3 regions of the Tatumella sp. UCD-D_suzukii genome follow, and region 1 is predicted to be linked to each of the others. Evidence: predicted binding sites of a transcription regulator. Region 1 holds the regulator's gene; each other region holds the start of a gene.
The links. The regulator LexA, encoded in region 1, represses DNA repair genes until DNA is damaged. The targets are predictions, from matches to a motif close to TNCTGTATGTACATACAGNA.
Positions count from the first base shown of each region.

Region 2: the regulator LexA is predicted to act here: its motif matches at 3,506-3,525, upstream of umuD (translesion error-prone DNA polymerase V autoproteolytic subunit).
Region 3: the regulator LexA is predicted to act here: its motif matches at 5,445-5,464, upstream of CG67_RS10295 (DNA translocase FtsK 4TM domain-containing protein).

Region 1 covers NZ_JFJX01000001.1:33,161-43,998, reverse strand. The annotation lists gene dnaB (replicative DNA helicase) at 1-1,051, opposite strand, end outside; gene CG67_RS00200 (quinone oxidoreductase) at 1,158-2,141, shown strand; gene pspG (envelope stress response protein PspG) at 2,337-2,609, opposite strand; gene dusA (tRNA dihydrouridine(20/20a) synthase DusA) at 2,809-3,843, opposite strand; gene CG67_RS00185 (hypothetical protein) at 3,830-4,066, opposite strand; gene zur (zinc uptake transcriptional repressor Zur) at 4,113-4,631, shown strand; gene dinF (MATE family efflux transporter DinF) at 4,655-5,977, opposite strand; gene lexA (transcriptional repressor LexA) at 6,149-6,763, opposite strand; gene CG67_RS00165 (diacylglycerol kinase) at 6,860-7,237, opposite strand; gene plsB (glycerol-3-phosphate 1-O-acyltransferase PlsB) at 7,347-9,785, shown strand; gene ubiA (4-hydroxybenzoate octaprenyltransferase) at 9,851-10,735, opposite strand; gene ubiC (chorismate lyase) at 10,744-10,838, opposite strand, start outside.
Region 2 covers NZ_JFJX01000049.1:371,038-381,875, reverse strand. The annotation lists gene CG67_RS09925 (phosphotransferase) at 1-655, shown strand, start outside; gene CG67_RS09920 (aspartate aminotransferase family protein) at 671-2,038, shown strand; gene CG67_RS09915 (GntR family transcriptional regulator) at 2,302-2,967, shown strand; gene umuD (translesion error-prone DNA polymerase V autoproteolytic subunit) at 3,545-3,967, shown strand; gene umuC (translesion error-prone DNA polymerase V subunit UmuC) at 3,967-5,229, shown strand; gene CG67_RS09900 (ligand-gated channel protein) at 5,619-7,604, shown strand; gene CG67_RS09895 (hypothetical protein) at 8,326-8,658, shown strand; gene CG67_RS09890 (glycosyltransferase family 2 protein) at 8,655-9,413, shown strand; gene CG67_RS09885 (hypothetical protein) at 9,441-10,838, shown strand, end outside.
Region 3 covers NZ_JFJX01000053.1:85,784-96,621, forward strand. The annotation lists gene CG67_RS10285 (replication-associated recombination protein A) at 1-791, opposite strand, end outside; gene lolA (outer membrane lipoprotein chaperone LolA) at 799-1,410, opposite strand; gene CG67_RS10295 (DNA translocase FtsK 4TM domain-containing protein) at 1,585-5,385, opposite strand; gene lrp (leucine-responsive transcriptional regulator Lrp) at 5,502-5,996, opposite strand; gene trxB (thioredoxin-disulfide reductase) at 6,507-7,466, shown strand; gene cydD (cysteine/glutathione ABC transporter permease/ATP-binding protein CydD) at 7,610-9,382, shown strand; gene cydC (cysteine/glutathione ABC transporter ATP-binding protein/permease CydC) at 9,379-10,838, shown strand, end outside.

The sequences.
Region 1 (10,838 bases):
ACAATGAAGGTACCCGCATCAGTTGCAGGTAATCGATCATTATCATGCTCAGGCCGCCATTTTCACGGAAAATTCGTCGGGCACGGGAACGAACCTCTGTCGGTGTCAGGCCGGAAGAGTCATCGATATACATGTTTTTCTTTTCCAGCAGAATGCCCATGGCGCCGGAAATACGCGACCAGTCCTCATCATCCAGCTGGCCGGTACGGATACGCGTCTGGTCGACCCGGGACAGAGAGGCCAGCATACGCATCATCAGCTGCTCACTGGGCATTTCCAGACTGAAAATCAGTACCGGCTTATCCTGCATCATTGCCGCATTTTCACACAGGTTCATGGCAAACGTCGTCTTACCCATCGAAGGACGGGCGGCGACAATGATCAGATCGGATCCCTGCAGGCCAGCGGTTTTCTTATTCAGATCCTGATAACCGGTATCAATGCCGGTCACACCGTCATGGGGTGTGCCGACCAGTGATTCGATACGGTTGATGGTCGCTTCCAGAACCTGCTCAATATTTTGCGGACCGTCTTCTTTATTTGCCCGCTTTTCGGCGATTTTAAACACGCTGGATTCCGCCAGATCCAGCAGATCTTCACTATTACGTCCCTGAGGATCGTACCCGGCATCCGCTATCTCATTCGCCACTGAGATCATTTCACGGACGACGGCACGCTCGCGCACGATATCCGCATAGGCACCGATATTCGCCGCACTCGGGGTATTCTTAGCCAGCTCCGCCAGATAGGCGAACCCCCCGACAAGCTCCAGCTCTCCGCGGGTTTCCAGGGATTCTGACAGGGTGATCAGATCGATGGGCTGACCGAGTTCCAGCAAACGCTGCATCTCGGAGAAAATCAGCCGGTGAGGTCTGCTGTAGAAATCGCCGGCAACCACACGCTCGGAAACATTGTCCCAGCGCTCATTGTCCAGCATTAATCCCCCCAGAACGGACTGCTCTGCCTCGACAGAATGGGGCGGCATCTTCACGCCTTCCAGCTGACGATCACGGGATTCGTTGGATTTGTTCGCGGGTGTATTTCCTGCCATAGTGAATGTCATTACCAGTGTTAAACAAGGGGCGTCACAGTATACTTTTTTTTTACCCGAATTGTCGCCCTGTCCCCGGCAAACAAGATGATTTCAAGGAGCTGCTATGCCAAACCGGATCCAGTATCGCCGCCACGGCGGGCCGGAAGTTCTGGAGTGGACTTCATTTACATCGCCGGAACCAGGCGATCATGAGGTCGTGGTGGAAAATAAGGCAATAGGTATCAATTACATCGATACCTATTTTCGTAGCGGACTTTATCCTCCGCCTTCCCTGCCCGCAGGTCTCGGTACCGAAGCCGCCGGTATTGTGGTGCGCACCGGCCGGGCCGTCCGCCGGGTTTCGCCGGGCGATCGGGTAGTCTATGCGCTGTCAGCGGCCGGAGCCTACAGTGAAAGCCATATTGTTCACGAAGACAGGCTGGCGATCCTGCCGGAGGCCATTTCGTTTGAGCAGGCCGCAGCCTCTTTCCTGAAAGGGCTGACGGTCCAGTATCTGTTGCGCCAGACCTATCAGATTAAGGCCGGAGAAACCTTTCTGTTTCATGCCGCTGCCGGGGGCGTCGGGCTGATTGCCTGTCAGTGGGCAAAAGCGCTGGGAGCGAAGCTGATAGGAACTGTCGGGTCAGCAGAAAAAGCAGACGCTGCACGCCAGGCAGGGGCCTGGGCGACGATTAACTACCGCGAGGAAGATATTGCCGCCCGCCTGAGCGAACTGACGGACGGTAAAAAAGTGCCGGTCGTCTATGATTCGGTCGGTAAAGACACCTGGCAAGCCTCACTGGATTGTCTGCAACGCCGCGGGCTGATGGTCAGCTTCGGCAATGCCTCCGGCCCGGTAACCGGGGTTGACCTCGGGATCCTCACCCGCAAAGGCTCCCTGTTTGTCACCCGTCCATCGTTGTTTGGTTACATTACCACGCCGGAGGAACTGGATGCTGCAAGCCACGAGCTCTTTACTCTGCTGGCCAGCGGAGCCATTAAAACGGAGGTCCCGGAGCACCAGAAGTTTGCTCTGAAAGACGCCGCTCTTGCCCATCAGCAACTGGAAAGCCGTGCCACCCAAGGCTCCTGCCTGCTCATCCCCTGATGTCGTTTGGTGCATAGAAAAGGGCTTCCCGTAGAAAGCCCTGTTTTTTTATTTTTCGCACTGGTGTAGGGACAGAGCGTCAGCTTTTCGCCGAAATACGCTGCTATCATCGCAGAACTTGTCTGCCGGAAATACGGGGTAATTCACATTTCCGAACTCTGACGTCAGAAACTGTGCCTCACCCCTTACCGCCGGTTAGCCGCGCCGGTTCATCCGGTCAATTTTAGCCATGGTCTTATCAAAGCGACGCGTGGCCGGAGGTGATGATTTCGGCGCAATAACTGTCTGATAAATCCAGGCGACCGCGACCGCCAGCAGCAACCAGGGCAGCAGCTTCATCGCCAGCAATAAGAAACCGGAGAACATCAGCAACACTGCACCGGCAAATAACGCGACCAGTACTCCGATCACTGAAACGCCGGTCAGTAACAACACCACAAAAAAACCGATAACAAATAAGACTTCCATGAGACCTCTTTCACCGCAGAATAATGCGTTAGCGATTAACGCGTCTGCTATGACAGATACAAGGATCATGCCATCCTGTTAACCGCATGAATAACAACAAAATATTGAAAATAATGTTGCTGCCGGAAGAGGTGAAAAAAACCAGGAATTGGCGTAATTCGCGGTATGGCATTGCCGGGGGCTCTCCCCGGCATACGACTTAGCGGGAGGCCACCAGTGACAGGGCCTGCTCTACCACACGGACATCGGCTCCGGCTTTATGCGCATTTTCGCTCAGGTGCCGGCGCCATTGACGGGCCCCCGGGATCCCCTGAAACAGTCCCAGCATATGGCGGGTAATGTGTCCAAGATACGTGCCCTGGCTCAGTTCTGCTTCAATATACGGGTACATTGAGCGTACGACGTCAAACGGATCCGGGCTGGCCGACGTGCTGCCGAAAATCTCATTATCCACCTGCGCGAGGATCCCCGGGTTCTGGTAGGCTTCACGCCCCATCATCACCCCGTCCACATGTTGCAGGTGAGCTTTGGCTTCTTCCAGGGTTTTGACTCCCCCGTTAATCGCCATCGTCAGGTGCGGGAAATCACGCTTTAACTGATAAACACGCGGGTAATCCAGCGGCGGAACCTCACGGTTTTCTTTCGGACTCAGGCCCGACAACCAGGCTTTACGGGCATGGATAGTGAAAGACTCGCATCCGCCCTTCTCCGCCACGGTACGGATAAAGTCGCACAGGAACGCGTAGCTGTCCTGCTCATCAATACCGATACGGGTTTTCACGGTGACCGGCACCGAAACCACATCACGCATCGCCTTAATACAGTCTGCGACTAATGCCGCTTCCCCCATCAGACAGGCTCCGAAACGACCATTCTGCACCCTGTCAGACGGACAGCCCACGTTCAGGTTGATTTCATCATAGCCCCGTTGTTCAGCCAGCCTGGCGCATTGTGCCAGAGCCGCAGGATCACTGCCTCCCAGCTGTAACGCCACCGGATGTTCCGCGTCGTTATACGCCAGGTAATCACCTTTACCATGAATGATCGCACCTGTTGTCACCATTTCAGTATACAGCAACGTTTGACCGGTCAGTTTACGGTGGAAATAACGGCAATGACGATCGGTCCAGTCGAGCATCGGCGCGACGGAAAAACGTCCGGCCGGATATTCAGGCGTTGCGGCCTGCGGTTGAGAGGTCGGGTGCGGGTAAGAGGTTTCTTTATTTTCGTGCATTTTTCTTCATATCATCAGGTAAAACAGCCCCCGTCATCACCCGGGAGTGGCAGGAAGGACTGAAAAAAGGGACAAAATCATGCGCTACTATAGCATAGAAAAACGGCAGTTCGGGGGTGACCGCAAAGCTTCCCCCCGGGCCACGAAGTAAAGGCAACCTGCAGGCAGCGAATGTCGCCCGCCGCCCTCCGCCATAGAGGATCAGCATTAACGCGCCAGCCATGCTAAGATAGCCCGTTACCGCAGATTATTCGTTGGAGAAAGCCATCATGCAACAGCAACTTCCCGCTCAGATCCTTGCCGAGGCGCAGAGCCTCTGCCTGAAACGTGGGGTACGTATGACACCCCAGCGCGCAGAAGTGTTACGTCTGATGGCCGAAGAACAAGGTGCGATCAGCGCCTATGACCTGCTGGATAAACTGCGGATCAGCGAGCCACAGGCCAAGCCACCGACAGTCTATCGTGCGCTGGATTTTCTGCTGGAACAGGGGTTTATTCACCGGGTGGCATCCAATAACAGCTATGTGGTGTGTCCGCACTTTGAACACCCGTCTCATACCTCTGTGATGCTGGTCTGCGATAACTGTGCTTCGGTGAGCGAACGTCATGCTGAAGGGGTGGAACATCTGATTGTCACCCAGGCAAAGCAGGCGGGTTTTGTTCTGCGCCACAGTGTGATTGAAGCCCATGGCTTGTGTGTGAAATGTGCAGAGATCGCGGCCTGTGATAATCAGGAGCAGTGCCAGCATGATCACAGCAGCGAAGTTAAAAAACGGGCAGGCCGCTAACTCCCCGTGAGTTCAGTGAAGGGTCAGTGATCAAACCAGGTTCCCCTGCGCTGATGTTGCTGCCAGCAGTGCCAAAGCGTGATCCCCCGCAATAGCATAAAGACACAGAGCGCCAGCCAGAGGCCGTGATTACCCAGCCAGGGAACGCTGCACAATGTCAGGCCATACCCTGCCGCGGCAATCGCCATACTGTTACGCATTTCCCGTCCGCGCGTGGCACCGATAAACAAACCATCCAGTAAATACCCGCCGACGCCTGCCAGAGGCAGAATAACCTGCCAGATCAGGTAGTGATCCGCCAGATGGCGAAGGGAAGGCAGTGAGGTCATCATCGCAATGATGTACTGCCCGGCCAGCGCATACACCAGCGAAAAGAGCAGTGCGACAATGCCTGCCTGACGGCAGGAGGCGCGCCAGACTTCATGCAGTTTTCCGGCTTCACGCGCCCCGTAGGCTTCTCCGGACACCGCCTCCACCGCATAGGCAAATCCATCCAGTGCATAGGCGGTAAACGTAAGAAACATCATCAGCAGTGCATTCACCGCAACGACCTGTGCTCCCATCCGGGCACCGATAAGAGTCAGGGAAGCAAAGCAGACCTGCAACAGTAACGTCCGCAGGAGAATATCGCGGTTCAGGCCCAGCAAACGTTTAATATCGCCACGCCAGCCCTCCAGCAGTAAACGTACCGATATCTTGCGCCGACGAAATACCTGCAACACCAGCAGAACACCGACCAGCAGCGAGACATATTCAGAGATCACTGTGGCCGCCGCTGCCCCCCGGACACCCAGATGCAGGTGCAGAACAAACCATACTTCCAGCAGAATATTGACCAGGTTACCGGCCACCAGCAGGATCACCGGAGCCCTGGCATACTGAACGCCCAGCAGCCAGCCAAGGAGCACCAGATTCGCAAAGGTCGCTGGCGCACTGAGCCAGCGCATACGGATAAACACACGAGCCTGTTCCAGCGTATCCGCATCACCGCCGATCACTCCGCTGGCCAGCTGGCTGACCGGGTCACGCACCACAATAAAGATGAGCCCGGCCACCAGACTGATGATCAGTGGCTGAGCCAGTGCCCTGGCAAGGGCGGCTGAATTTCCGGATCCCCATGCCTGAGCCGTCATCCCCGTCGTACTCATACGCAGGAAAAGCAGCAGCATAAACAGGAAGCTGGTGACCGTAGTACCGATGGCAACACCGCCCAGGTAGATAGCACTGTCCAGATGCCCGATCACCGCGGTATCCACCAGTCCCAGTAACGGAACCGTAATATTGGATAACACCATCGGTAATGCCAGTCGCCAGAGTTTTTTGTCGGTGGTATTCAAAAAGGACATGGATTTTCCTGACAGAGCACAGTGTCTCCGCCGGACGGGGAAAAGGTGACCGGCGGACGAACGCTGATAGCCGCAGAAGCAACTCAGCGTAGTGTATTAGGGTGCGGGGTCAATCTTAGCGACCGGAGTGACTCTCTGCCGGTCACCGGCTGACGGACAATCGCCCGTCAGTTACAGCCATTCTCCGTTACGAATAACACCCACGGCCAGCCCTTCCACCGTCAGGTTCTGTTCGCGGACATCCACCACAATCGGAGAAAATTCGCTGTTCTCAGGCAATAACTGTACCGTATTCCCCTGTTTTTTCCAGCGTTTCACGGTCACTTCGTCATCGATTCTGGCCACCACAACCTGCCCGTTACGGACATCCTGGGTTTTATGAACCGCCAGCAGGTCTCCGTCCAGGATACCGATATCTTTCATCGACATCCCGCTGACACGTAGCAGAAAATCAGCCCCCGGCTTAAACAGCCCGGGATCGACCTGATAGTGGCTTTCAATATGTTGCTGGGCCAGCAGAGGTTCGCCCGCAGCCACCCGGCCAATCAGAGGCAGACCTTCCGGCGTTTCTTCTTCCATCAGCAGGCGGATACCGCGTGAGGCTCCGGAGACAATCTCAATGACACCTTTACGTGCCAGGGCTTTCAGATGTTCTTCTGCCGCATTCGGGGAGCGAAAACCGAGGCGGGCAGCAATTTCCGCACGTGTCGGCGGCATACCCGTCTGTTGAATATGGTCGCGAATCAGGTCATAGACCTGCTGCTGCCTGCTGGTTAATGCTTTCATCCCGCCCCCTGGTTGTTTATACAGTCGCTGTGAGTATATACAGGTCTTTCGGAAATGAAAACCAAAAACCGTCATAAAACAAACAACTGTCGGTCATTATCCCGCCAGTGACCACCATTGCCAGAGCACACTTCCCCAGACAAACACCGCAAGCAGGATCGCCAGTAATACCGCGGCCGATCCCAGGTCTTTCGCCCGTCCGGATAAGGGGTGTATTTCCGGGCCCAGCCGATCGACCACGGCCTCTATCGCACTGTTGATAATTTCAACGATCATAATCAGCACCACCGAGCCAATCAGCAGAATACGTGAAACCGTATCCACATCCAGCCAGCCGGCAATGACGATGGCCACGATAGCCACCACGGTTTCCTGCCGGAAGGCCGCCTCATGCTGCCAGGCAGCCCGCAACCCCTGCCATGAATAGCCGCTCGCCTTCACCAGACGCCGCCATCCCGTTGTCCTTCCTGCCATTCGCCCGCTCTCCTGTTAATTTTCAATACTGCACCTGGTCACAGATCTTCTTTGCAGTTTCTGGTATGATTGCGCCGCTTTGCTATCAAAAGAGGCTCCGGATTTATCTATGTCAGGCTGGCGTAAACTTTATTATAAATTACTAAGTATTCCATTATCTTTGCTGGTAAAGAGCAAGGTGATCCCGGGTGATCCTGTGGCCGAACTCGGTCTGGACCCTACCCGCCCTATTATCTATGTATTTCCCTATGATTCCAAAGCAGATCTGCTGGCACTTCGTACCGAATGCCTGAAGCATGATCTGCCGGACCCTTTAGAACCTCTGGAAATCGACGGCAGTTTGCTACCGCGTCATGTCTTTATTCATGACGGCCCGCGGTTATTGCCTTATTTCACTCCGAACCAGGAAACCGTGAAAATTTTCCACGATTATCTGGATCTGCACAGGAATAATCCGGCGCTGGATGTTCAACTGGTGCCGGTGTCGGTAATGTTTGGCCGGGCGCCAGGCAAGGAAACTCAGGGGACGCAGACACCATTACTGCGTGAACTCAACGGATTACAGAAATTCTGTGCCATCCTCTGGCTGGGGCGGGATAGCTTTATCCGCTTCTCCCCGAAAATGTCCTTACGCCAGATGGCCGATGAACACGGTACCGACCAGTCGATTGCTCAGAAGCTTTCCCGGGTAGCTCATATTCATTTTTCCCGCCAGCGTCTGGCTGCTGTCGGTCCGCGTCTACCGGCCCGCCAGGATCTGTTCAACAAGCTGCTGCAATCCAAAGCGATTGCGAAAGCCGTTGAAGACGAGGCCCGCAGTAAGAAAATCTCTATCGAGATGGCCCGGAAAAATGCAGTAGCCATGATGGAAGAGATTGCGGCTGATTTCACCTACGAAGCTATCCGTATCACCGACCGCGTGATGGGCTGGTTGTGGAGTCGCTTGTATAAAGGGATCAATGTCAGTGGTGGCGAACGTATCCGTCAGTTAGCTCAGGACGGCCACGAGCTGGTCTATGTGCCCTGCCACCGCAGTCATATGGATTATCTGCTGCTCTCTTATGTCCTTTATCATCAGGGGCTGGTACCACCGCATATCGCGGCCGGCATCAACCTGAACTTCTGGCCTGCCGGTCCGATTTTCCGTCACCTGGGCGCGTTCTTCATCCGACGGACGTTTAAAGGCAATAAGCTCTATTCCACCGTTTTCCGTGAATATCTGGGTGAACTGTTCAGCCGTGGCTACTCGGTAGAATATTTTGTCGAAGGCGGCCGTTCCCGTACCGGGCGTCTGCTCGACCCGAAAACCGGCACACTGACGATGACACTGCAGGCGATGTTACGCGGAGGGAATCGTCCTATCACACTGGTACCTATCTATATTGGTTACGAGCATGTGATGGAAGTGGCCACTTACGCCAAAGAACTGCGCGGTGCGACCAAAGAGAAAGAGAGTCTGCTGCAGATGCTGCGCGGGCTACGCAAGCTGCGTAACCTGGGTCAGGGCTATGTGAACTTCGGCGAACCACTGCCGCTGGTCAATTACCTGAATACCCATGTCCCGGAATGGCGTGATTCTATCGACCCGATAGAATCACAGCGTCCGGCATGGATGACCCCGGTCGTCAATGATGTCGCACAGCAGATTATGGTCCGTATCAATAACGCCGGTGCTGCCAATGCCATGAACCTGTGTGTGACGGCATTACTGGCGTCACCACAGCGTTCCCTGACACGCGAACAATTGCTTGATCAACTGAGGTGTTATACCGGTTTATTGCGTAATGTTCCGTACTCTGAAGGCAGTACTGTGCCGGATATGAGCGTTGAAGACCTGCTTGACCATGCGATGAGCATGAATAAGTTCACCACCGAACAGGATAATATTGGCGACATTATTATTCTGCCGAAAGAGCAGGCGGTGCTGATGACCTACTACCGCAATAACATTCTGCACCTGCTGGTGATGCCATCCCTGATTGCTGCCATTATTCAGCAACACGGCACGCTGCATAAAGAAGAGTTATTGCGTCAGGTCTCCCTGATTTATCCGATGCTCAGGAGTGAATTATTCCTTCGCTGGGATAAAGAGCAGTTACCGGAAGTGCTGGACCGCCTGTGCGGAGAGCTGGTGAACCAGTCACTGATCACTCAGGACGGTGAACACTATTCTGTTCAGCCGGCACGCCATCGGGTGCTCGGCTTACTGGCCGCAGGGGTACGGGAGACGCTGCAACGCTACGCGATCACCTTTGCGATCCTCAATGCCAAACCGACGATTAACCGCGGAACGCTTGAGAAAGAAAGCCGTACTCTGGCACAACGTTTATCCGTACTTCACGGGATAAATGCGCCGGAGTTCTTCGACAAGGCAGTATTCACGGGGTTAGTACTCACTCTGCGTGATGAAGGCTATATCCGTGATAAAGATGATGCGGAACCGGAGAAAACCCGGGGAATGCGTCAGATATTGCTGGATCTGACGACCCGCGATGTTCGCCAGACGATTGAGAATGCTATTGAGTCTGAGGCGGAACCTTCAGCCTGATCCCTGTCCACTAAAAAAGGGCGTTCCTGAGGAACGCCCTTTTTTTTACCGCCAGACGATGACGCTTACATCAGATTAATAAAAGGCAGTGTGCTGAGTACCACACCGACAAAAATCACCAGTCCGACATAATTGTTATTCAGGAAGGCGCGGAAACAGGCCTGACGCTCCCGACCGATAGCCAGACGTTGCTGATAGATAAAGAAGCCAGCGGCGACCAGTAACGACAGATAATAGCAGCCATTCAGGTGCAATAACCGACCCGTCACGGCCAGCAGCGCCAGAGTCGCCACCTGCAGCCCGCCAATAATCAGGCAATCATATTTCCCGAACAGGATCGCGGTCGACTTCACCCCGATTTTAAGGTCATCATCGCGATCCACCATGGCATAGAAGGTATCGTAGGCCACTGTCCAGCAAACATTCGCCAGGAATACCAGCCAGCAGGAAAGAGGTAAGTCCCCACTCACTGCCATCCATGCCATCGGGATGGCCCAGCCAAAAGCCGCCCCCAGCACCACCTGCGGCAGATGGGTGTAGCGTTTCATAAAAGGATAAGCACTGGCCAGCAGGATGCCGCCCACCGAAAGCAGGATGGTCATACCACTCATGGTAAGCACCAACAGAAATGCCACCAGTACCAGTGCCACAAACAGACCTTTCGCTTCACGTTCGCTGATAAGCCCGGCAGGTAACGGGCGCTGACGCGTACGCTCTACATGGCCATCGACTTTCCGGTCAGCATAATCATTGATCACGCAACCTGCGGCACGCATCACAATCACGCCCAGCACAAAGACGACCAGAACCTTAAAAGGAGGCAATGTCCTTCCCGAGAGCCACAAAGCCCAGAGCGTCGGCCAGAGCAGCAACAGTGTTCCTATGGGTTTATCGATACGCATCAGGCGCTGATAGGCCTGGAATTTGGTGAGTTTTATGGTGTCCTGCACGGGGTTTGTTATCCTTTCGCCCGGGGTGTATACGGTGGTGAATGTGGTAAAAACATTTCTGTGAGTATCAGAGGTTTGCCTGAGAGCCGTAACAATGAATACC
Region 2 (10,838 bases), on a different contig from region 1:
GCTTATCTTAACAGGGCGCGCTGCCGGTGAGATTGATATGGCATTGCGGGGATTTGCTCATCAACATGATTTGCATCCTTTGGTATGGGATCTTGCAAATGTTCCAACGCTGGAAATTCTGCAGGAAGAATTAACAGATGAAAATCTTCGGGCATTAGCCGCTGAAGCTTTTGAGCGGTTTACACGCAATGTGGTCCCTCTGATGGGAGAACTTGAAACCCAGGTAATACATGGGGATTTCAGCCCTTACAACGTCTTAGTCTCTGCAGAGTCGGCGGATTTTGTCAGTGGAATAATTGATTTTGGTGACGCAGTTCGGACGTGTGTGATATTTGAACCCGCCGTAAGCGTATGTAATCTCCTGGGCAAATGGGCTGATGACCCCTGGGGGGCTCCCCTGGCTTATCTGCGGGGATATCTGTCGAGCTATCAAATGTCACCAGCGCATGCGGTACTCATTGCTGATGCGGCTACTGCTCGTCTGGCATTACGTGCGGTGGTTTCTCAATGGAGAGCACAACGTCTCCCTGACCGCCGGGAATATATTGAATCTCATGCAAAACATGACCGGGACAACCTCGCGATGGCGCTGGCGACGCCCGTTTCAGATGTGCAGGCGCGCATCCATCACCTATCTGCAACGTCATCTTTCTGACCGGAGCAATGACCAATGACAACTCCTAAGTACGACACAAAAGTAAGCCGGGCACTTGAAGTTTATCCCAATAAATTTGATCCCTCCCGGATGGATAACCTTGAGCCACGCTTGCGTTCTATCGTGGAACGGCGAATGAGTATTCTGGGGCCGGGATATTCACTCATCTATCGTAACCCGGTTGAATTTGTGGAAGGGCGGGGAGCTCATCTGTTTGATCGCGAAGGAAATGACTTTCTTGATGCGTATAACAATGTGGCATGCGTGGGTCACTCGCATCCGCATGTTGTCGAAGCCATCACTTCACAGATTAAGAAACTCAACACCAATAACCGATATGTACAGGAAAGCCTGGTTGACTATGCAGAACGTCTGGTCGCTACCTTCCCGGAGGAACTCTCCCGTGTAACATTCGGCTGTTCAGGATCGGAAGCTAACGATCTGGCCATTCGCGTCGCGAAATTCTACACCCGTAATCAGGGGATTATAGTTACCCGTAATGCCTATCATGGCATTACCAGTGAAGTCGCTTCCTTTTCTCCTGGTCTGGGGCCGACATCGCCTATCGGACCCAATGTTGTTCTTATTGAAGCCCCTGATCCTCGTGTCGCTGCTGCCGAAGGGCTTTCCATTGATGAGTATATGAGGAAGGAGATTAAGCGAGGGATCTCTGAACTTGCCCGGCATGGCTTTGGGCTGGCAGCATTTGTGGCAGACTCCCTGTTCACTAGTGACGGAATTTTTGCTGACCCGACGAGCTATCTGAAACCCATGATTGAAGAGGTTCATGCCGCCGGGGGGCTTTATATCGCAGATGAAGTACAGTCAGGATTCGGCCGTTGCGGGGATGCCATGTGGGGGTTTCAGCGTCATGGTATTATTCCGGATATCGTCACACTGGGTAAACCGATGGGCAATGGATTACCGCTATCGGGTACTGTTTTCCGCCCCGAGGTTGCGTACGAGTTTGGTCAGAATTGCAGGTATTTCAATACCTTTGCTGCCAGCCAGCTCCCCATCGCGGCGGGTGCGGCTGTTCTCGATGTGATCAGCAGCGAGAATCTGTTGGAAAATGCCATAGTCCAGGGGAATGCGCTGCGTAAGGGGCTGCACGAGATCGTTAAGAATTCTCCTCATGTATCTGATATCAGAGGGGTCGGATTATATACCGGTGTTGAAATCGTTGCTGATCGGGATTCCGGATCACCGGATAAACTACGCACTGAAAAATTCATTGATGAATTACGCGAAAGAAGGATCCTTATTCGCAGCTGTGGGGGGGATGGAAATGTCCTTAAAATTCGTCCTCCGTTAGTCTTCAATTCATCTGACGTAACACGTTTTCTTGAGACCTTCTCTGATATTGCAAAAGAGTTACTCTGAATACGTGAGAGCCTTATCAGGGTACCGGTCATTACCCATGTCCGGCCCCCTGATAATTCTGTAATCAGCGAAATGTATGGTAATGTGCTTCGGGTCTGCTTATATATCGGGGCTGTCTGAAAAGGAATGGTCAGACAGTTATCGGAAAGGAAGTCGTCACCGGGCGGTTAACTTTTGCTGAAATCTTTTGCTATTTTCTTACTACAGAATGCACAGTGTGTTTTCTTTTTAAGCAATCATCAACATTAACATGTAGTTATATCATGGAAAATCATCTGCAATCACCTTTGTCTTCTGAAGAAAGCAAATCCACCACTTTAGAATCACTTGTCTTAACGATACGACAGCGGATCCTGCATGGTGAGTTCGAACCTGGCTCATTTTTGCGTGACATCCGTATGGCAGAAGAGCATGGGGTATCCAGAACGACATTCAGAAGTGCGGCTCAGATTCTAGTCAGCCAGGGACTGCTGGTACAAATTGTGAACAGAGGGTTCTGTGTACCAAAATTCGGCCCTAACGATATTGTTGATGTGACGCGGCTTCGCGGGGTTTTAGAAGGCGAAGCGGTACGCATGATTACCTACAGTGGATTGATCCCTAAAGGTGCTCTTGATGCTATTGAAGTTATGCGTGCGGCTCCTGCGGGTGCATCATCGGCTTACCTGAGTGCAGCCGATAGAGCCTTTCATCGTGCGATTATCGATGCCAGTTTGAGTCCCAGGTTACAAAAAAGTTATAGCGTTTTGGAGGGTGAGATTGAGTTACTCATGGTTCAGCGTAATGCCTTCTACGAGAATTCAAAAGAATTAGTGGCTGAACATGAGCATCTTATACGTTGCCTTGAAACGCGTGTGTTCGATATTGCCCGTGATGCATTTGTTGAGCACTGGGAGGATTTGAGTAAAAAGTTATTATTACCGACGTGAACCTTCTTAATTTAACGGGGATTTATTAAATTCCCGCCAAATAGTGGGCCAGAATTAGCCCTTACTAAGATCCCCACCGATGATAATTACTGTACCCCCTCTGTTTTAAAACCGGGAGCGGGAAAATACACGATTACAACGGCCCGCTTCATATATCGCAGCAGTATTACTGAATTTTCAGCGGCAGAAGAAGCCTGCGCTATCTGCAAAGTATTTCTTATACCGGTATCGTTCATGAACCGGAACGTATTTCCTGCTCACGGCCTTTAGCAACCGGCGCGTCAAAGTCCGGTTTACGCTTCACATTACACGGTGTCCGGGACAGGAACAGTGGCAGTAAAAATATTATTGTTTATTGTCTTTGCTCAACTGTCTGTTTAGAACATTGTGATCGGCAGGCGTGAAAGTCTGCATGATCGGTAAGATGTTCGCTGCCACTGACCTGCGCAGTCTGCCGAAAATAATAAAATTCCTTCCCGGACAATGAGTTTACAAAAAATAATGACGAGTCATCTTGATCAAAACACTCCGTTAGTATTACTGTATATTTATACAGTAAAAATCTGAGAAACCGATCATGAAGTTCTATCTGCCTGCAGAGATCCATGCCATGCAGGATCTGCCTTTTTTTATCAGTCGTGTCCCTTGCGGTTTCCCGTCACCTGCACAGGATTATGTTGAACAGCGTATCGATCTTAATCAGTTATTGATACGGCATCCCGGTGCTACCTATTTTGTCCGGGTCAGTGGTGACTCCATGATTGAAGGCGGGATCGATGACGGCGATATGCTGATTGTCGACAGCTCACTTAAGGCAGGGCATGGGGATATTGTGGTGGCCGCAGTGACGGGGGAATTTACCGTCAAGCAACTGATGCTGAGACCTTCACTGCATCTGAGGCCGATGAATATCACCCATTCAGTGATAACGATTTCTGATGCTGATCAGTTTGAAATTTTCGGTGTAGTAAAACACGTAGTCAAAACGCTGGGGCAGTAATGTTTGCGCTGGTAGATGTGAACTCATTTTATGCATCGTGCGAAACCGTATTCCGCCCGGATTTAAAAGGGACGCCGGTGGTTGTGCTGAGCAATAACGATGGTTGTGTTATCGCGCGTTCAGCGGAAGCTAAAAAACTGAATATCAGTATGGGGGAACCCTATTTCCGGCTGAAAAAACTTTTTCGCGAGCATCGGGTCAGTGTGTTCAGCTCAAACTATGCCTTATACGCAGATATGAGTCACCGCGTGATGAGTACGCTGGAAGCACTGGCACCGGCAGTAGAAATTTATTCCATTGATGAAGCATTTATGGATCTCACCGGCATTCGTCATTGCCGGAATCCGGAAGCCTTTGGCCGGGAAGTCCGGGAGCGGGTGCTACGTGATACCCATCTTACCGTAGGGGTCGGGATAGCCCCGACGAAGACATTAGCCAAGCTCGCCAATCATGCGGCTAAAACCTGGCGAAAAACCGACGGAGTCGTTGATCTGTCAAATGTCGAGCGTCAGCGTAAATTGATGGCCCTGACTCCGGTGGCGGAAGTCTGGGGAGTGGGGCGGCGCATCAGCCAGAAACTGAACAGGATGGGTATCCTCACGGCAAAAGATTTATCGGAACAGAGCACATGGGTCATTCGCAAACATTTTAATGTGGTACTGGAACGGACGGTGAGGGAACTGCGGGGCGAACCTTGTCTTGAACTGGAAGAATTTGCTCCGGTGAAACAACAAATTGTCTGTTCCCGTTCGTTTTCTACACGGATCTCTGAATATACGGCGATGCGTGAGGCCATATGTAATTATGCTGTACGGGCTGCGGAAAGATTACGTGGAGAAAGACAATATTGTCGTCAGGTGACGGTATTTCTGCGTACCAGCCCGCATGCACAGGGAGAGATATTTTACGCGAACCAGGCCACGGGCAATCTGCAAACCCCCACCAACGATAGCAGAGATATTATCCGCATTGCGATGAAAGTACTGGACCGTATCTGGCAGGACGGGCCACGGTATATGAAGGCGGGTGTCATGCTGGGGGATTTTTTCAGCCAGGGAGTCTCGCAGCTCAATTTGTTTGATGACGATAAGCCTCAGGCTAACAGTGAATCACTGATGAGGGTCATTGATGGCGTTAATCAGAGTGGAAAAGGGCAATTGTGGTTTGCCGGCCAGGGCGTCGAACAACTCTGGGTAATGAAACGCGATATGCTTTCTCCCTGTTATACCACCCGCTACACCGATCTTCCCGTGGCCCGCTAAGGCGGGGCATATCCGGTCACCCGGTGCCCACGGGTTTGTTCCGGACATTTGCTCTCTGTGGCAGAACCCCGTCTGAAATTAGCGATATTAAATAATTTATTTAAGTTAACCCGCTATCAGTATATCGCTGGCGGGGTAGTAAATGTGCGCGCTCCCCGGGGATATCCGGAGCGGAGGTCGTTTCTGATATGGGAGCATACAGAAGAAGAATAAAGGGAAGTTGATCTCTGCTTGTGATAACGATACTAATTCTCATTATTATTTACATTTATTGGTTTGTTCGTACAATAGGAAACATCTGCCGGTGTAATAAAATGTTACATGGAGCATTCTGTTTGCAGTCATCGGCGAGGGTGAAGCATTTTGATCAACAAATGGAATCGATGATAATGAGAATACTTCGCGTAAAACCGTTCGCAGTGATACTGACAACGGCCTTTTTCCCCGGAATGGCGGATGCTACCGATAAAGAAACACTGGTGGTCACTGCGACGGGTTTTGAACAAAAAATTCAGAACGCACCGGCCTCCATCTCTGTGGTTACCAGAGAACAAATCGAAGACAAAGCCTACCGCGATATTACCGATGCGCTGAAAGATGTCCCTGGCGTGGTCGTCACCGGCGGGGGGAGCAGCAGCGATATCAGTATCCGCGGAATGTCCTCTCAGTACACTCTTATCCTGGTCGATGGTCGGCGGGTGAGTACGCGGGGAACCCGGCCAAATAGTGATAATGCCGGTATTGAGCAGGGCTGGTTACCTCCTCTGGGATCTATAGAACGGATAGAAGTGATCCGCGGCCCCATGTCTTCCCTGTATGGTTCGGATGCGATGGGAGGGGTCATTAATGTGATCACCCAAAAAACCTATAACCGTGGTAACTGGCTGGGATCACTGCATTCGGAAGCCACTTTTCAGGAACATCGTCGCTCCGGAGATCTTTATCAGACGGATGCCTATGTTTCCGGCCCGTTGATTGACGGGCTGCTGGATATGAAACTCAGCGGGTTACTCTCCCGACGTCAGGAAGACAGGGTAGTCAATGGCTATAACGAGCAGCGGATGCGCAATGGTGCCGCGACGCTCACCCTGACACCTGATGACAGAAACCGTATGAGTGTGGATATTGCCAGAGAGCTTCAGGACAGAAACAGTACTCCCGGAAAATCTCAGGCAGTGGAGAGCTGTCGGGGCACCGTATGTACGCCGAACAGCCGCAGTGAAAACCGTTATGAACACACGACTTATGCGCTGACGCATCATGGATATTATGATGAGCTGAATACCAGCAGCTATCTGCAACGGGAGGAAACTAATAATCCCGGCCGCGCAATGAAATCTTATAACACTACACTGAATACTCAGGGCCAATGGCTGCTGGATGAGCATTCGATCACTTTGGGCGGACAGTATGGTTATGAAAAACTCCATGATGACGGAAACCAGTTAGAAGCGGCCGCGGGACTGAATAAACTGACACGCTGGAGCTGGGCTGTTTTTGCGGAAGATGAGTGGGCAATAACCCGGAGTTTTTCGCTGACCGGTGGAATGCGGATGGATAAAGACCAGAACTATGGAACACACTGGACCCCGCGAGGCTATGGTGTCTGGCACCTGAACGACCAGTGGACAATAAAAGGCGGTATTTCAGCGGGTTATCGCTCACCCGATCTGCGTCAGTCCTCCGCCAGTTGGGGGCAGACCACCGGAGGAGGGCGGTCAAACGGAATTATTGTCGGTAACCCTGATCTAAAACCCGAGAAGAGCCTGAGCGAAGAAATAGCGCTGCTATGGGATAACGGTCATCAATTGAATGCCGGATTAACGCTATTTAATACCGATTTTAAAAATAAAATTACCGAAGTTCGTCGGTGCAATAGTAGTGCAGACCCCGCCTGTACCATTGGCAGTACGCATTACGATTTTGTCAGTGACCGTGTCAATGTGGATAAGGCGACTCTGCGTGGTGCGGAGGCGACTCTGGGATGGAAACCCGCAGAAGGCTGGAAACTGACCGGTAACTATACGTATACAGATTCTGAGCAGAAAACCGGGCAGTTTTCCGGCAAGCCACTCAATAAAATGCCAAAACATATGGTTAATATGACACTGAACTGGCAAGCAATCCGGGATCTGTCCGTATGGAGCCGGATAAACTTCCGGAGCAGAACGTCGGAGTATCTGAGCCGCACAAGTATGGCGGAAGGAACGCCCTCTTATAGTTTTGTTGATACTGGTATTAATTACTCTGTGACTGAATCATTATCACTGCTCGCGGGGATTTATAACCTGCTGGATAAAACTATCAGCTATGAAAACTATTCAGCGACTCTTGACGGACGTCGTTATTACCTGGGAGCCAATTATAATTTCTGATCTTACCGGCCACACTTGTGTGGCCGGTGTTAACGCCTTACATTTCTTAGATTTATTCTATTTCCCTCCTAAGATCATCCGAACTTTTATTTTTAATTTTCTCTTTTCAATTAATGCTTATTATTAAGAATAATTCCATATGTGGTTGAGCTGCGTGAATTATTAACGGCGGATGAAAGTTTCAGAGTGTTGACTCTGATTATAATAATCAAATGCTTTTAATTACCGTGTTAATAAATAAAACAAAAATAAACACTCCGGATAAATAAATAAACGATCTTTTAAGTGTTAATTTAAAAAATAAATGAAATAAAAGACCTAAAATCTAACTGTAGCTAGTGGTTTGTGCTGTGTGTGTGTTTACTGATGGTTTTTAAGGCTGTTTTTTGTGTTTTACATGGCATTAAAAAGAAAGTACCATCGCCTCAAGCTTTGGGTGGAATTAAAAATGTATATTCTTATGTCTGGCGATAGTTATAACCAGATGGTAGGGGAGGACGGGCTATTATTTCATCCTGTAAGGGTGCTGAAATATTCCTGGCAGAGTGATTGATGATTTTTCTTATAGTAATAATAACCACTGGGATATTTTAAGAGTTAATGTGTCGAGAGTGAGCTATGAGGTCTGTTTAATTAAAGGGTCTTAAATGAACTCTTCCTCAGAATTAATCTATTATTTCCATATAAATAATATTAAATAATTACGCTGTTTAATTTCATTATGAAAAAAGAAAATATTGAGAACATGACCCGGGGATGGTTTATCGGTCCTTTTGAGCCTTCCGTATTCCGAACCAGCAATATGGAGGTTGCTGTAAAATATTATCAGGCAGGTGACCAGGAATATGCACATTATCATAAAGTTGCGACAGAGATTACTGTTATCGTTTCCGGCGCGGTCAGAATGTCAGGTCAGTATTATTACCGTGGAGATATTATCACTATTGAGGCGGGGCAGGTAACCGACTTTTATGCTGTTGAGGATACCGTGACCACGGTGGTGAAAATTCCTGGCGTCAATAATGATAAATACAGTGCAGAGGAAATGATATGATGAATATTATTATTCCCATGGCAGGTCGGGGTAGCCGTTTTTCAGTCGCCGGATATCGGGAACCCAAACCGTTAATTCGCCTCGGTGACAAGAAAATGATCGAAGTCGTGGTCAATAATCTTCGTCCGCACAGAGCGCATCGGTTTATTTTTGTTTGCCAGGAAGAACATATCTCAGAGTATAAGTTGATTCCATTACTGGAAAATATTGCACCTGGCTCCGTGATAGTCCCTATAAAGGGAATTAGCGGGGGCGCGGCTTGTACTGTATTAGCCGCAGATGCCTATATTGATAATGACCAGCCACTGATGATTGCTAACTCAGATCAGTGGGTTGATATCTGCATTGATGATTATCTGAAACAAATGGATGAGCGGCATCTCGATGGCCTGATAATGACAATGACGGCCAGTGATAGCAAGTGGTCTTATGTGCAATGTAATGAGCAAGGGTGGGTGCAGCGGGTCGTCGAAAAGCAGGTAGTCTCTGATGAAGCGACAGTGGGTATTTATAACTACCGGCGTGGCCGGGACTTCTGTCATTTTGCCCGGCAAATGGTGGGTAACAATGATCTTAGCCACGGAGAGTTTTATGTCGCACCTGTATACAACTACCTGCTGCAACATAATAGTGATTGTCGTATCGGCATTATGAATATAGGCACTGAGATGGATGGCATGTATGGACTGGGTACGCCGGAAGATCTGCAAAACTTTGCCCGGTTACCGGTAGCCAGACAGGCTATTACCTTCTGATAAGAATGCAGCAGGGTGACTTTTCCCGTGAAAATTATTCGCTACGTACATGACAGGAAACTCGGGGCGCGGCCACTAAGCCGGCCTTATACCCTGGCATCTCTGGACATGGATAACACAGAAAATCTGACAGTGATCAGTTTTTCGGACTGCCTTGACCGGCCGGCAGATGAAACCTATATCGTCAATGGTTGCTCGCGGTTTTTTATCGCGGATCTTCAAAATGTCGCACTGGTGAACGTACAGAATGATTCAGCCTTTTATGCACATATGCTTTGGGATATCACTCACCAGATGCCGGCAGGCGGTAAGCTGTATATCCGGGAGAAGATTAGGTGCGAAACACTGCTGGAACGTGGTTACTATCGTGAGGCATTTACAGAGAGCCCGGAGAGCGTATCAGGCTTTCGTGTGTATCAGAAGAACAGCCCTCTGGCAGCCTCGCGGGATAAAGGGCTCACTCAATGGAGCTTCTGCATTCCGGTTGGCCCGGAAGAGCCGACATTTATTAATGCCTGTGTCGAACGCATACTGCAGCTGGATATTGCGGAAAAGGAGATCATTCTGTGCGGTACACCGCACCCGGATTTTCGTTTTTTTGAGCAGGTAAAGATTGTGGGTCAGGATATTCCTGCACCACCAGTACATATTACCCGTAAAAAGAATCTGCTGGTGGAGTCAGCCAGGTATCCGAATCTCTGTATCCTGCATGATCGTGTTCTGCTGGCACTGAACTTTTATCAGGCGGTGCAACGTTTCGGAGATGACTATCCGATGACCGGATTTCAGTCGTTTTATTTTACCGATCAATATAACCTGGTGCCCAGGAAATACTCTGATTTCAATACGATAGAGCAGGATCTGACGAAAGAACTGTCAATCACCGCGGTGACTCAGAAAGACACATCTCTCATCAGTAAGTTGTTTTATTGTTATCAGCATCCGGCCAGAAGCCAGTTTGGCCATGATTATCTGACAGGCAGTTTGTACATCTGTAAAAAGTCAGTCTGGCAGCACTCCCCGCAGAATGAGCAGTTGTACTGGAATGATTATGAAGATATCGAACAGGGAATTCGCTGTAGTTATGAAGGGATCCCGACAATTATTAATCCCTGGTCGATCACGCAGAGTATGAATGCCCGTTCAGTGATCCATTATTACGGATATGTTGCAGTCAAAGATTACCGGGGGAACAAAAAAATGAGCCGTTGTCGCCTGGAAATGTTGCCTTTTATTCCTAAAAAGCCGTTGTTCCGTTTGTCAGATGAACAGGCGAGGAATTTTATTTATCATTTTGCGAAAAAATACGGTGCTTCACAGGAAATATTGCTCTGTATTTCTTCATCAGCGATGAACGGATTGGGCCGTTTTTTACTGATAAAAAAAGTGATCAAAGATATTAAAGTCAGACTTGAGGAAACCAGT
Region 3 (10,838 bases), on a different contig from region 1:
TTATGCAACGCTGAAATCAGATCATAAAAGCGGTCACCTTTATTATCGAAGCGGGCAGTACGTTCGCCGGCGACTTCGGTTAATAACGCCGGAGTAAGTATTCGCATCCCCCCGGCATCCGGTTCAGCCATATCCGCCATCATCTCCAGCGTATTCAGCGCCCTGCGGGCATCCCCGTTCACCAGTTCCGCTATCATCTTCCGGGTCTCATCCGGTAATTTCAGAGCCTGTCCGCCCAGGCCGCGGTCACTATCGGACATTGCCTGATCGAGAACTTTCTCAATATCGGTGACCGTCAGTGATTTCAGCAGATAAACCCGGGCACGGGAAAGCAGTGCCGAATTAAGTTCAAAAGAGGGATTTTCTGTCGTAGCGCCGATAAAGGTAATGGTTCCGTCTTCTATATGCGGCAGAAAAGCATCCTGCTGACTTTTATTAAAGCGGTGCACCTCATCCACAAAAAGGATCGTCCTGCGACCTGCCTGTCTGCTCTGATCCGCCCTCGCAATAGCTTCACGGATATCTTTGACCCCGGAGGTAACCGCAGAAATACGCTCGACACCGGCATTCGCATACCGGGCGATAATCTCTGCCAATGTTGTCTTACCGGTTCCCGGAGGGCCCCAGAGGATCATAGAATGCAGGTGACCGGCTTCAATGGCTCTCGGCAGGGGTTTACCTGCGGCCAGCAGATGCTGCTGGCCGCCATATTCAGCCAGTGTTCGAGGCCGCATACGTGCGGCCAGGGGCTGAAAATCGTTTGCAGCGAAATCCAGAGAAAGTGTATCCACATTCACCTCACTGACGCTGATCATCCACCGTTACCCCTTGAGGAGGAGTAAACCTGAATTTATCCGCGCTGATCGCACCATTCTGTTGGCTTTTCAGCTCATAACTGCTGCGTTGCCCGTCCTGCTCAACCGCACTAAACTGACGGATCGTGCCGCCCGGAGTCACATCAATCGTGAACTCTTTTAAATTACCGTCACTGCTCTTCGGCGTCAGTTCAAAATTATCGCCCTGCTGCTTCACATTATAGCGTTTCCAGTCTGATGGCTGATTACGTGCGATCAGCATAAAAGGCGTATTGCTGGTGGCATTTTTCACCCAGGTCGCCGTCACCTGTTCAACGAAAGGATTATAAAACCATAACGTTTTGCCATCGGAGATAATGGTACTTTCATCCGGGGCGGTCATGTGCCAGTTAAACAGGCTCGGACGCTGAACCCACAGTTCACCTTCACCGTTCTGCACGTTATTTCCTGAAGCATCCGTGACTTTCTGACTGAATTGCGCATGAAAACTACTCACTTTATCCAGACGTGCCTGCAGGCTGGCTGAGTCGTCGGCCCTGACAGCGGCTGAAATCATAAGACTGATAACACCTGTAGCAATCAACAATTTTTTCATCTGTAATTATTCCTTATCCTTCATTCCGGCTGTGCACTGTTAACCGTAGTCTCTGCCGGTATATTCCGACAGGAGAAAAAACTGAATTCTGAGTATTACTATGGGGATAGCGGGAGTGATAAGCAATGGGCCAGAAAACTCTGGCCCATCAGGATAACAACCTGTTATCAGAACTTACATTTCGTGCGGCGGGGGTGACAGCACTTCCCGGTTACCGTTATGTCCGGGTTCGGAAACTATCCCCTGAGCTTCCATCTGTTCGATGATCCTGGCGGCCCGGTTATAACCGATACGGAACTGTCGCTGAACACCGGAAATCGAGGCGCGACGTTTTTCGACCACAAATCCGACCGCCTGGTCGAACAGCGGATCCAGTTCTTCACCGTTGCCATCTGCGCCGCCCGCTCCGTTCTCACTCTCATCACCGGCAGTGATACTGTCGATATATTGAGGTCTGCCCCGGGCTTTCCAGTCCTGAACCACAGCATGAACTTCCTGGTCACGGACAAACGCCCCATGCACACGTACCGGCATCGACGAGTTAGGCGGCATATAAAGCATATCCCCCATCCCGAGCAATGATTCCGCCCCGGCCTGATCCAGGATGGTACGGGAGTCAATTTTACTTGAAACGGTAAAAGCGATACGCGTAGGAATATTCGCTTTAATAAGCCCGGTGATCACATCGACCGACGGACGCTGCGTCGCCAATACCAGGTGAATACCGGCGGCACGGGCTTTTTGTGCCAAGCGGGCGATCAGTTCTTCTACCTTTTTACCCACGGCCATCATCAGGTCAGCAAACTCATCTACCAGCACGACGATGTAGGGCAGCTTTTCGAGAACCGGCGGTGTAGTGTCCATACTATCACCAGGTTTCCAGAACGGATCCGGAATAGGCCGGCCCATCGCTTCAGCCTGCACGATTTTTTCGTTATAACCTGCAAGGTTACGTACGCCCAGCGCGGACATCAGCTTGTAGCGACGTTCCATCTCTCCGACACTCCAGCGTAACGCATTGGCTGCATCCTTCATGTCTGTCACAACTTCAGTCAGCAGATGCGGAATACCTTCATACACAGAAAGTTCCAGCATTTTCGGGTCAATCATAATGAAGCGCACTTCATCAGGGGTTGCCTTATACAGCATACTGATGATCATGGCGTTCACGCCGACAGATTTCCCTGAACCGGTGGTACCGGCGACCAGCAAATGGGGCATTTTAGCAAGGTCTGCCACCACTGGCTGACCGGCAATATCTTTCCCCAGTACAATCGCCAGCGGCGACGGATTGTCCCTGAACTTTGCGCAGTCCAGCACTTCACGCAAATAAACGGTCTGGCGATGTTTATTCGGTAATTCCAGCCCGACATACGGCTTGCCCGGAATGACCTCAACAATACGAACCGCAACGGCGGATAATGAACGGGCCAGGTCGCGGGAGAGATTAGAAATTCTGGCGGCTTTCACCCCTGGCGCCAGGTCCAGCTCAAAACGGGTGATCACCGGTCCCGGTGAAATACCGACAACTTCTGCTTTGACTCTGAAGTCATTCAGTCTTGCCTCAACCAGTTTACCTGTTTGTTCCAGTGCAAACATATCCACCGGCTCTTCTTCCACCGGAGGTGGCGTCAGTAAATCCATGGTCGGAAGAGGTGTTGATGGTTTTTCCAGTGGCTGTTCATGACGAACCAGGAACGGGTGGAACAGACTCTGCTGTTCCTGAGCAGCCTGCGGTTGAGAAACCGTTTCCTGCGGGGCCGCGTATTGCGGCTGCCCCGGTTGTGCAGTGGCGCCCTGCGGCTGCGAATACTGCGCTGAGTTAACCCCTGCAGCAGAAGACGGTGACTGTGCCGGTGCTTGCTGAGCCGCGTATTGCGGCTGCCCCGGTTGTGCAGTGGCACCCTGCGGCTGCGAATACTGCGCTGAGTTAACCCCTGAGGCAGAAGACGGTGACTGTGCCGGTGCTTGCTGAGCCGCGTATTGCGGCTGCCCCGGCTGTGCAGTGGCGCCCTGCGTCTGCGAATGCTGCGCTGAGTTAATCCCTGCGACAGAAGACGGTGACTGTGCCGGCGCTGCAGTTTCAGCCCCCGGAGCAATCGTAAACAGAGGCTCTGCCGGATTGTCATCCACCAGTTCTTTCATCGGTGAGAAATCAAACGCAGAGATAGCCTCTGAAGAGAGTGGCGCAGAGGTCGCTACATGGTCAGCACTGACTTCAGTAACATCCTCTGCCGTCGTCTGATACCGCTGTTGTTGCTGTTCGGAGAACTGTCGCGCCAGCATCGCCTGTTGCAGCTCATCTTCTTCTTCAGGTGTCACAGTGACATGATCCTCGCCATACCGTGCCTTTTGCTGCATGGTAAACGCCTGGCGCAGCGCCGCCTGGTCGAATTCATTTTCTTCGGCCGAAGACTCGCTTGTCTCCGTCATCTGAGAATTCAACTGACGCTGTAACTCCTCTTCACGTGCTTTTTCTTCCGCAATACGTTGTGAAGGTAATTTAATACCATAAGAGGCCATTTCACGGCGGGTCGGCAAACGGACAGGATTCGGACGTGGCAGTTCCGGCCCCCCAATCCCGCGTTTTACCTGAGGGTTACCACTACGCTGTACAGGTTCCGTCACCGTCGGAGGGGTCTGTAATTTACCCATACTGGCTGCCACAGCAAACGGTGACTGCCCGGCCGGTTTTACTACGGTGGCAGCCACGGTCTGAGCATTGACTGCAGCAGGCGTCGCCGCCGCAACCCGGGTCTGAGGTACCGCCGACGACGACGTCTGAGGGTCAGACCGGGATGTCTGAACCTGCGGAGCTACCCCGGAGGCCCGTGATGCCGGTGACGGCGGAGCTTCAGGCGTCGGCTGAGACGCAACCGTCTCCGGTACATCGAAACGGTAAAGCGGTGGCTCTGCGGCCTGCGTTGTTTTCACCTGTGCCGGTGCTCTGTAAGCATCGGCTGCGACGACCGGCGTCGGGCGGTTTTCCGGTACCCCGGATTGAACCGATGCAGGTTGCGGGGTTACCGGTGCAGCGGTTTCCGGTGCCGTTCCAAACGCTGGCGCACTGAATAATGGATCGTTGTCATCCTCCGCCGTGACTGAAGCAAAGGTTGATGGGCTCAATAAGGGGTCATTATCATCCGTTTTCGGAGCAGACACTGGCGTTGAAAACAGCGGGTCATGTTCTTCGTTCTCTGACGGATGTGCGGTATTTCCGTGTGCCGATGGCTCGTTTGCCGCAGCATCTGTCGAACGGAACAGAGGATCATCTTCTGTGACTTCCTGTGAGGTTTCTTTGCGGGAAACCGACTCAGGCGCGTCATCCTCATCCTCATATTGCCAGCGATCATCACCCCGGGAGCGATTGCTCGCGAAGGTAAGAACGGTCATTACTGCCCCGCCGATCTTCTCTGCAATTGTCAGCCATGACCACCCGGTATACAGAGTGATCCCGGCCGCCCAGACAAACAGCAGGACCAATGTCCCTGTCATCTGATTGAGATAAGGTGCCATCGCACTACTGACCAGGCTGCCAATCACGCCTCCGGAGGCGAAATACCAGATATCATCAGCATTGATTGCGGCCAGACCACAGGTAGTGACCACCAGCGCCAGCACGCCTATCAGACGCAGGCCGATAGCAAAGCAATCGATGTATTCATTGCGGTTGCGATGACGGAAGGAAATCCAGCATAAACCAATGATCACCACCGGAATGGCGTAAGCCATCACCCCGAAGATAAAGAACAGGGTATCAGCCAGCCAGGCTCCGGGCCGGCCACCTAAATTATGGATGGGCTCATGCCAGGCGGTTTGTGACCAGCTCGGGTCAGAAGGATTAAAACTGACCAGGGAGACCATTAAATAAACGGCAAAAAGTGCCACCAGAATCAGTAATGCTTCCAGCAGCCGTTGTCCACTACTCAGTGGCGTTAAAGATACATCTTTATCTTCTGTATATTCCTGGCTCAAGAGATCTCTCCAGGTGCCTGTCAACGAAAGAGAGGAACAGCACCATTAGTCAGCACTGTTCCTGTATGAATTCACAGGAGTGTACCTAATTGCCACAGGTTTTGCACCTGGCTGATTTAGCGAGTTTTAATCACTAAGCGGTTACTCTGCTTCACTTCTTCCATGACCACATACGTGCGGGTATCGTTGACGCCAGGCAGGCGTAACAGGGTTTCCCCCAGCAGCTTACGGTATGCGGACATATCCGGAACACGGGTCTTCAGCAAATAGTCAAAGTCACCGGAAACCAGATGACACTCCTGAGTTTCCTCAAGTTTCTGGACCGCGGTATTAAATTGCTCGAACACATCAGGGGTGCCACGATTCAGAGTAATCTCAACAAAAACCAGCAGTGATGCATCCAGATAGTGCGGATTAAGCAGTGCGGTATACCCCAGAATAAACCCCTGACGTTCCAGGCGGCGGACTCGTTCAAGGCAAGGCGTCGGAGACAGACCTACCCGTTTAGAGAGCTCGACATTCGAAATACGGCCATCTTTTTGTAGTTCATTCAGGATATTTCTGTCGATACGGTCCAGATCTTTGCCAGGGCGTTTCTTATTATCTGTCATTATTATTTTCTCTCTTCATTTCCTTCCCTAAGACTACCTGCCCTTCAACCTGTCATCGGTGAAGGGCCTGAGTTATGTTGAAACATTGCCTGTATATTTGCTGTTTTCGGTTCATTTCACTGTCTGTCCACGATGAAACAGGCCAAAGACAACTCAGGTTTATTTATCCGGCGTTCAGAAGCTACGGCCTGCGCGGCTCCTGTTCGCTGAACTTTATTTGTCTCACCTCATGTTTTCGCAAAACAACAGGCGATTGTCAAAGTAAAACATCCAATTTCAGTACAACATTCCGCCGTCTGCGGTGAATATAAATTTTCGGCCAATACTTTTAGCCTTTTATCCTCCCGTCACCACAGTGACGGATCCCTGTCAGAGGCCTTAACCACGGGTGATTAGTTTCAACGTTCACATTAATAAGTAATCTCCGCTATCGGACTCTTTTTTTCGTCGTCGCGTTTGCCTACAATCTACCGATATTTGTCAGCGGTTTGTTTTATTGAGGAAAAAAGCATGGCCAAACACAGTAAACTACTGATCCTGGGTTCCGGCCCTGCCGGTTACACTGCAGCTGTCTATGCTGCGCGTGCAAACCTTAATCCGGTATTAATTACCGGGGTAGAAAAAGGCGGGCAACTGACCACCACAACAGAGGTCGAAAACTGGCCGGGTGATCCTGAGGGCCTGACCGGGCCCGGGCTTATGGAACGTATGCATGAACATGCGATTAAATTTAATACTGAAATCGTTCACGACCATATTCATACCGTCGACGTAAAGCAACGCCCGTTTCGTTTGATCGGCGACAGTGGTGAGTACACCACTGATGCGCTGATTATCGCGACCGGAGCCTCTGCACGTTATATTGGTTTACCTTCGGAAGAAGCCTTTAAAGGTAAAGGCGTCTCCGCCTGTGCGACCTGCGACGGTTTCTTTTATCGTCAGCAAAAAGTGGCAGTGGTCGGCGGCGGAAATACTGCCGTCGAGGAAGCCCTCTATCTGGCAAATATCGCCTCTGAGGTTCATCTTATCCACCGTCGCGACACCTTCCGTGCCGAAAAAATCCTTATTGACCGGATGATGGAAAAAGTCGCCAGTGGCAATATCGTTCTGCACACCAATCGCATCCTGGAAGAAGTCACCGGAGATGAGATGGGGGTCACCGGGGCGCGTCTGCGTCCGACAGAAGACAATGCTGAATCCGAGCAGATTGATGTCGCCGGGGTATTTATTGCCATCGGTCACAGCCCGAATACTGCGATTTTTGCTGATCAGCTGGAACTGAATAACGGCTATATCGTGGTGCAGTCCGGTCTTCAGGGGAATGCAACCCAGACCAGTATCCCTGGTGTGTTTGCCGCCGGCGATGTGATGGATCATACCTATCGTCAGGCAATCACTTCTGCAGGAACCGGCTGTATGGCTGCCCTGGATGCCGAACGTTATTTAGACGGCCTGGGCCAGGACGCGTAGTTTTCCCCCTTCATTTTGAATGAGACTCTAAGGCGACAGCGAAACTGTCGCCTTTTTACTGTTCCTCATGTTAAGGTACCTGCACTTTTACAAGGGGTATTACTTTACACCTCTGGTGTCTGACATTCACTTTGCAGAATTCCATGAATAAATCCCGTCAACAGTTTTTAGTTCGCTGGCTCAAAGAACAGCGTCATTACGGACGCCGCTGGTTACGCCTCTCCGTTATCACCGGTGTATTCAGTGCACTGTTAATTATCACGCAGGCCGGGATCATCGCCCGCGTATTACAAAATTTTATTATCAGTCATCAGCCTGCCAGTGACACCCCCGGGTTACTGGTGGCACTGGCGGCCTGCTTTGCCGGGCGCAGTCTGTTGCATTATTTACGGGAAATGGCCGGTTTTCGTGCCGCTAGCGCCATTCGTGAGGCTATACGCCAACAGATTATTTTACGCCTGGAAGCCCGGGGCCCTGCCGGAACAACAAGCCGTGCCGTCGGGAGCTGGACGACCCTGTTGCAGGAACAAATTGATAATATGCAGGACTACTATGCACGTTATCTGCCTCAGATGAGCCTGGCAACACTGATCCCTGCCCTGATCCTGATCACGCTGTTACCCCTTAACTGGACAGCGGCGCTGATCCTGTTCTGTACTGCGCCTCTGATCCCACTGTTTATGGCGATGGTCGGTATGGGAGCCGCAGAAGCCAACCGCAGAAATTTTCAGGCACTAGCCCGCCTTAGCGGTGACTTCCTTGACCGTCTGCGTGGACTGGAAACACTACGGCTTTTTCATCGGGGTCGGGCAGAGCAAGCCGCTATCGCCGGAAGCACTGAACAGTTCCGCCTGCGTACCATGGAGGTTCTGAGACTGGCATTCCTCTCGTCTGCGGTGCTTGAGTTCTTCGCCGCAATTTCTATTGCCGTGGTCGCCGTCTATTTCGGCTTCTCTTATCTTGGCGTACTGCATTTCGGTGACTACCACCGCGGAGTCACCCTGTTTGCCGGCTTTCTGGCACTGATACTGGCACCGGAGTTCTTCCAGCCTCTGCGTGATTTAGGGAATTTCTACCATGCGAAGGCTCAGGCTGTCGGTGCTGCCGACCAGCTGGAAACTTTCCTGAGCGAAACCGAAGAGGCAAACCTGAACACCGGAACACTGACACCGGACAGGTCCGGTGCCTGTACCCTGGTCGCACGTGACCTGGTTGTTATGACAGCCAAAGGGAAGCCGTTAACTCAGCCTCTGAATTTCACCCTTCCGGCAGGCAAACGTATTGCGCTGGCCGGGGTCAGTGGTGCCGGTAAAACGTCACTGATTAATGTCATCCTCGGCTTTCTCCCGTATCAGGGTTCCCTTACGGTTGACGGTACAGAGTTACGGGATATTCGTCCGGATCACTGGCAGAAACAACTGGCCTGGATCGGGCAAAACCCGGTGCTGCCGGCAGAAACCGTACGCGATAACATCATTCTGGATCGCCCCTGTGACGCACAGCAATTTCAACGGGTAATGGAATGCAGCGGTATCAATGCTTTTATTGCCGACCTGCCTGAGGGGATTGATACACCCACCGGCGATAATGCGGTCCGGCTATCTGTCGGCCAGGCCCAGCGTGTTGCGGTTGCACGGGCCCTGTTACTCCCTTCAGCACTGCTACTGCTGGATGAGCCAACAGCCAGCCTGGACAGACAAAGCGAGCAACATGTGATGCATGCACTTACCGAAGCCTCCTTACAGCAGACAACGCTGATGATCACTCACCAGCTCGAAGGGTTACAGGACTGGGATGAAATCTGGGTAATGGCAGCCGGACAAATTATTCAGAAAGGCCGCTGGCAGGCGCTCGCCACGACAGCAGGGCCGTTCAGGGACATGTTAGCTCAGCGTGACGGGGAGATTACCTTATGAAAACTTTACTGCCCTTTTTGCGTCTCTGGAAACGTCACGGCTTCTTACTGGGGCTGGGGTTGATACTGGCCCTGCTGACACTGCTGGCAAGTATCAGTTTACTGACACTTTCCGGCTGGTTTCTGGCTGCCTCCGCAGTCGCCGGGACTGCCGGGCTGTACAGTTTTAACTATATGTTACCTGCTGCCGGAGTCAGGGGGGCCGCCATTATCCGTACCGTGGCACGGTACTTCGAGCGACTGGTCAGCCATGACGGCACATTCCGTGTACTTCAGCATCTTCGCGTGTACACCTTCAGCAAGCTGTTCCCCCTATCCCCTGCCGGGCTGTTACCGTTTAATCAGGGCGATTTGCTGAACCGCTTTGTTGCAGACGTTGACCACCTTGACCATCTCTATCTGCGGGTGATTTCCCCCCTGGCCGGGGCGTTATGTGTCATTATCGTCGTCACTTTCGGACTGAGTTTCCTGAACCTGCCGCTGGCACTGGTCGCGGGCCTGGTGATGTTACTGACGTTGCTGATCCTCCCTCCCCTCTTTTACCGCCTTGGTAAAGGTTCCGGTGAGGCAATGGCTCTGACGCAGGCCAGTTACCGCCGGCAACTGACCCGCTGGCTAAGCAGTATGGCGGAGCTGAAGATTTACCAGCACAGTAAGCGCTGGCAACAGCAACTGACGACCACCGGCGACGATATTTATCAGGCCGAACGGCAGCAGCAGTCGCTGACCGCCGCATCGCAGAGCCTGCTGATGTTTATTACCGGGCTGACTGTCTGCCTTATGCTGGGGCTGGGTTCGCTGCTCCTCCACTCAGCCTCTGCCGACCCCACCTGGCTGGCACTCTTTACTTTCTGCGTTCTGGCGGCTTTTGAGTCCCTGGGGCCGGTGGCTGCCGCTTTCCTCCATATCTCAAAGGTGATGGTTTCTGCTTCACGCTTAAACGAAATTTTAGGCCAGAAACCTGCGGTACAGTTTCCGCAAAAAGCGCTGACAGATAATCACCCGGGGATTGCCGTCCGGATCACCGGACTGGGGTTCAGCTATCCCGGACAACCCCGGGCGGTGATTAACGGACTGAACCTGACGGTTGCTCAGGGCGAAAAAATTGCTCTGCTCGGTTTTACCGGCTGCGGTAAGTCAACGCTCCTGCAACTGCTGACCCGTGCGGCTGACCCCGGGCAAGGCGAAATTTGCTTTAACCAGTCCCCTTTGCCGCAATGGGATGAAGCGACGCTTCGTCGGCGGACCAGCGTGGTGACTCAGCGCGTTTCGGTCTTCAACCAGACCCTGCGTGACAACCTCAAACTTGCTGCACCTGACAGTACCGATGAAGCGCTGGTCGACGTATTGCAACAGACCGGCCTCGGGCAGTTGCTGGAAAATGACGGGCTTAACGGCTGGTTAGGAGAAGGCGGCAGAACACTTTCCGGGGGGGAATTACGCCGTTTAGCCATCGC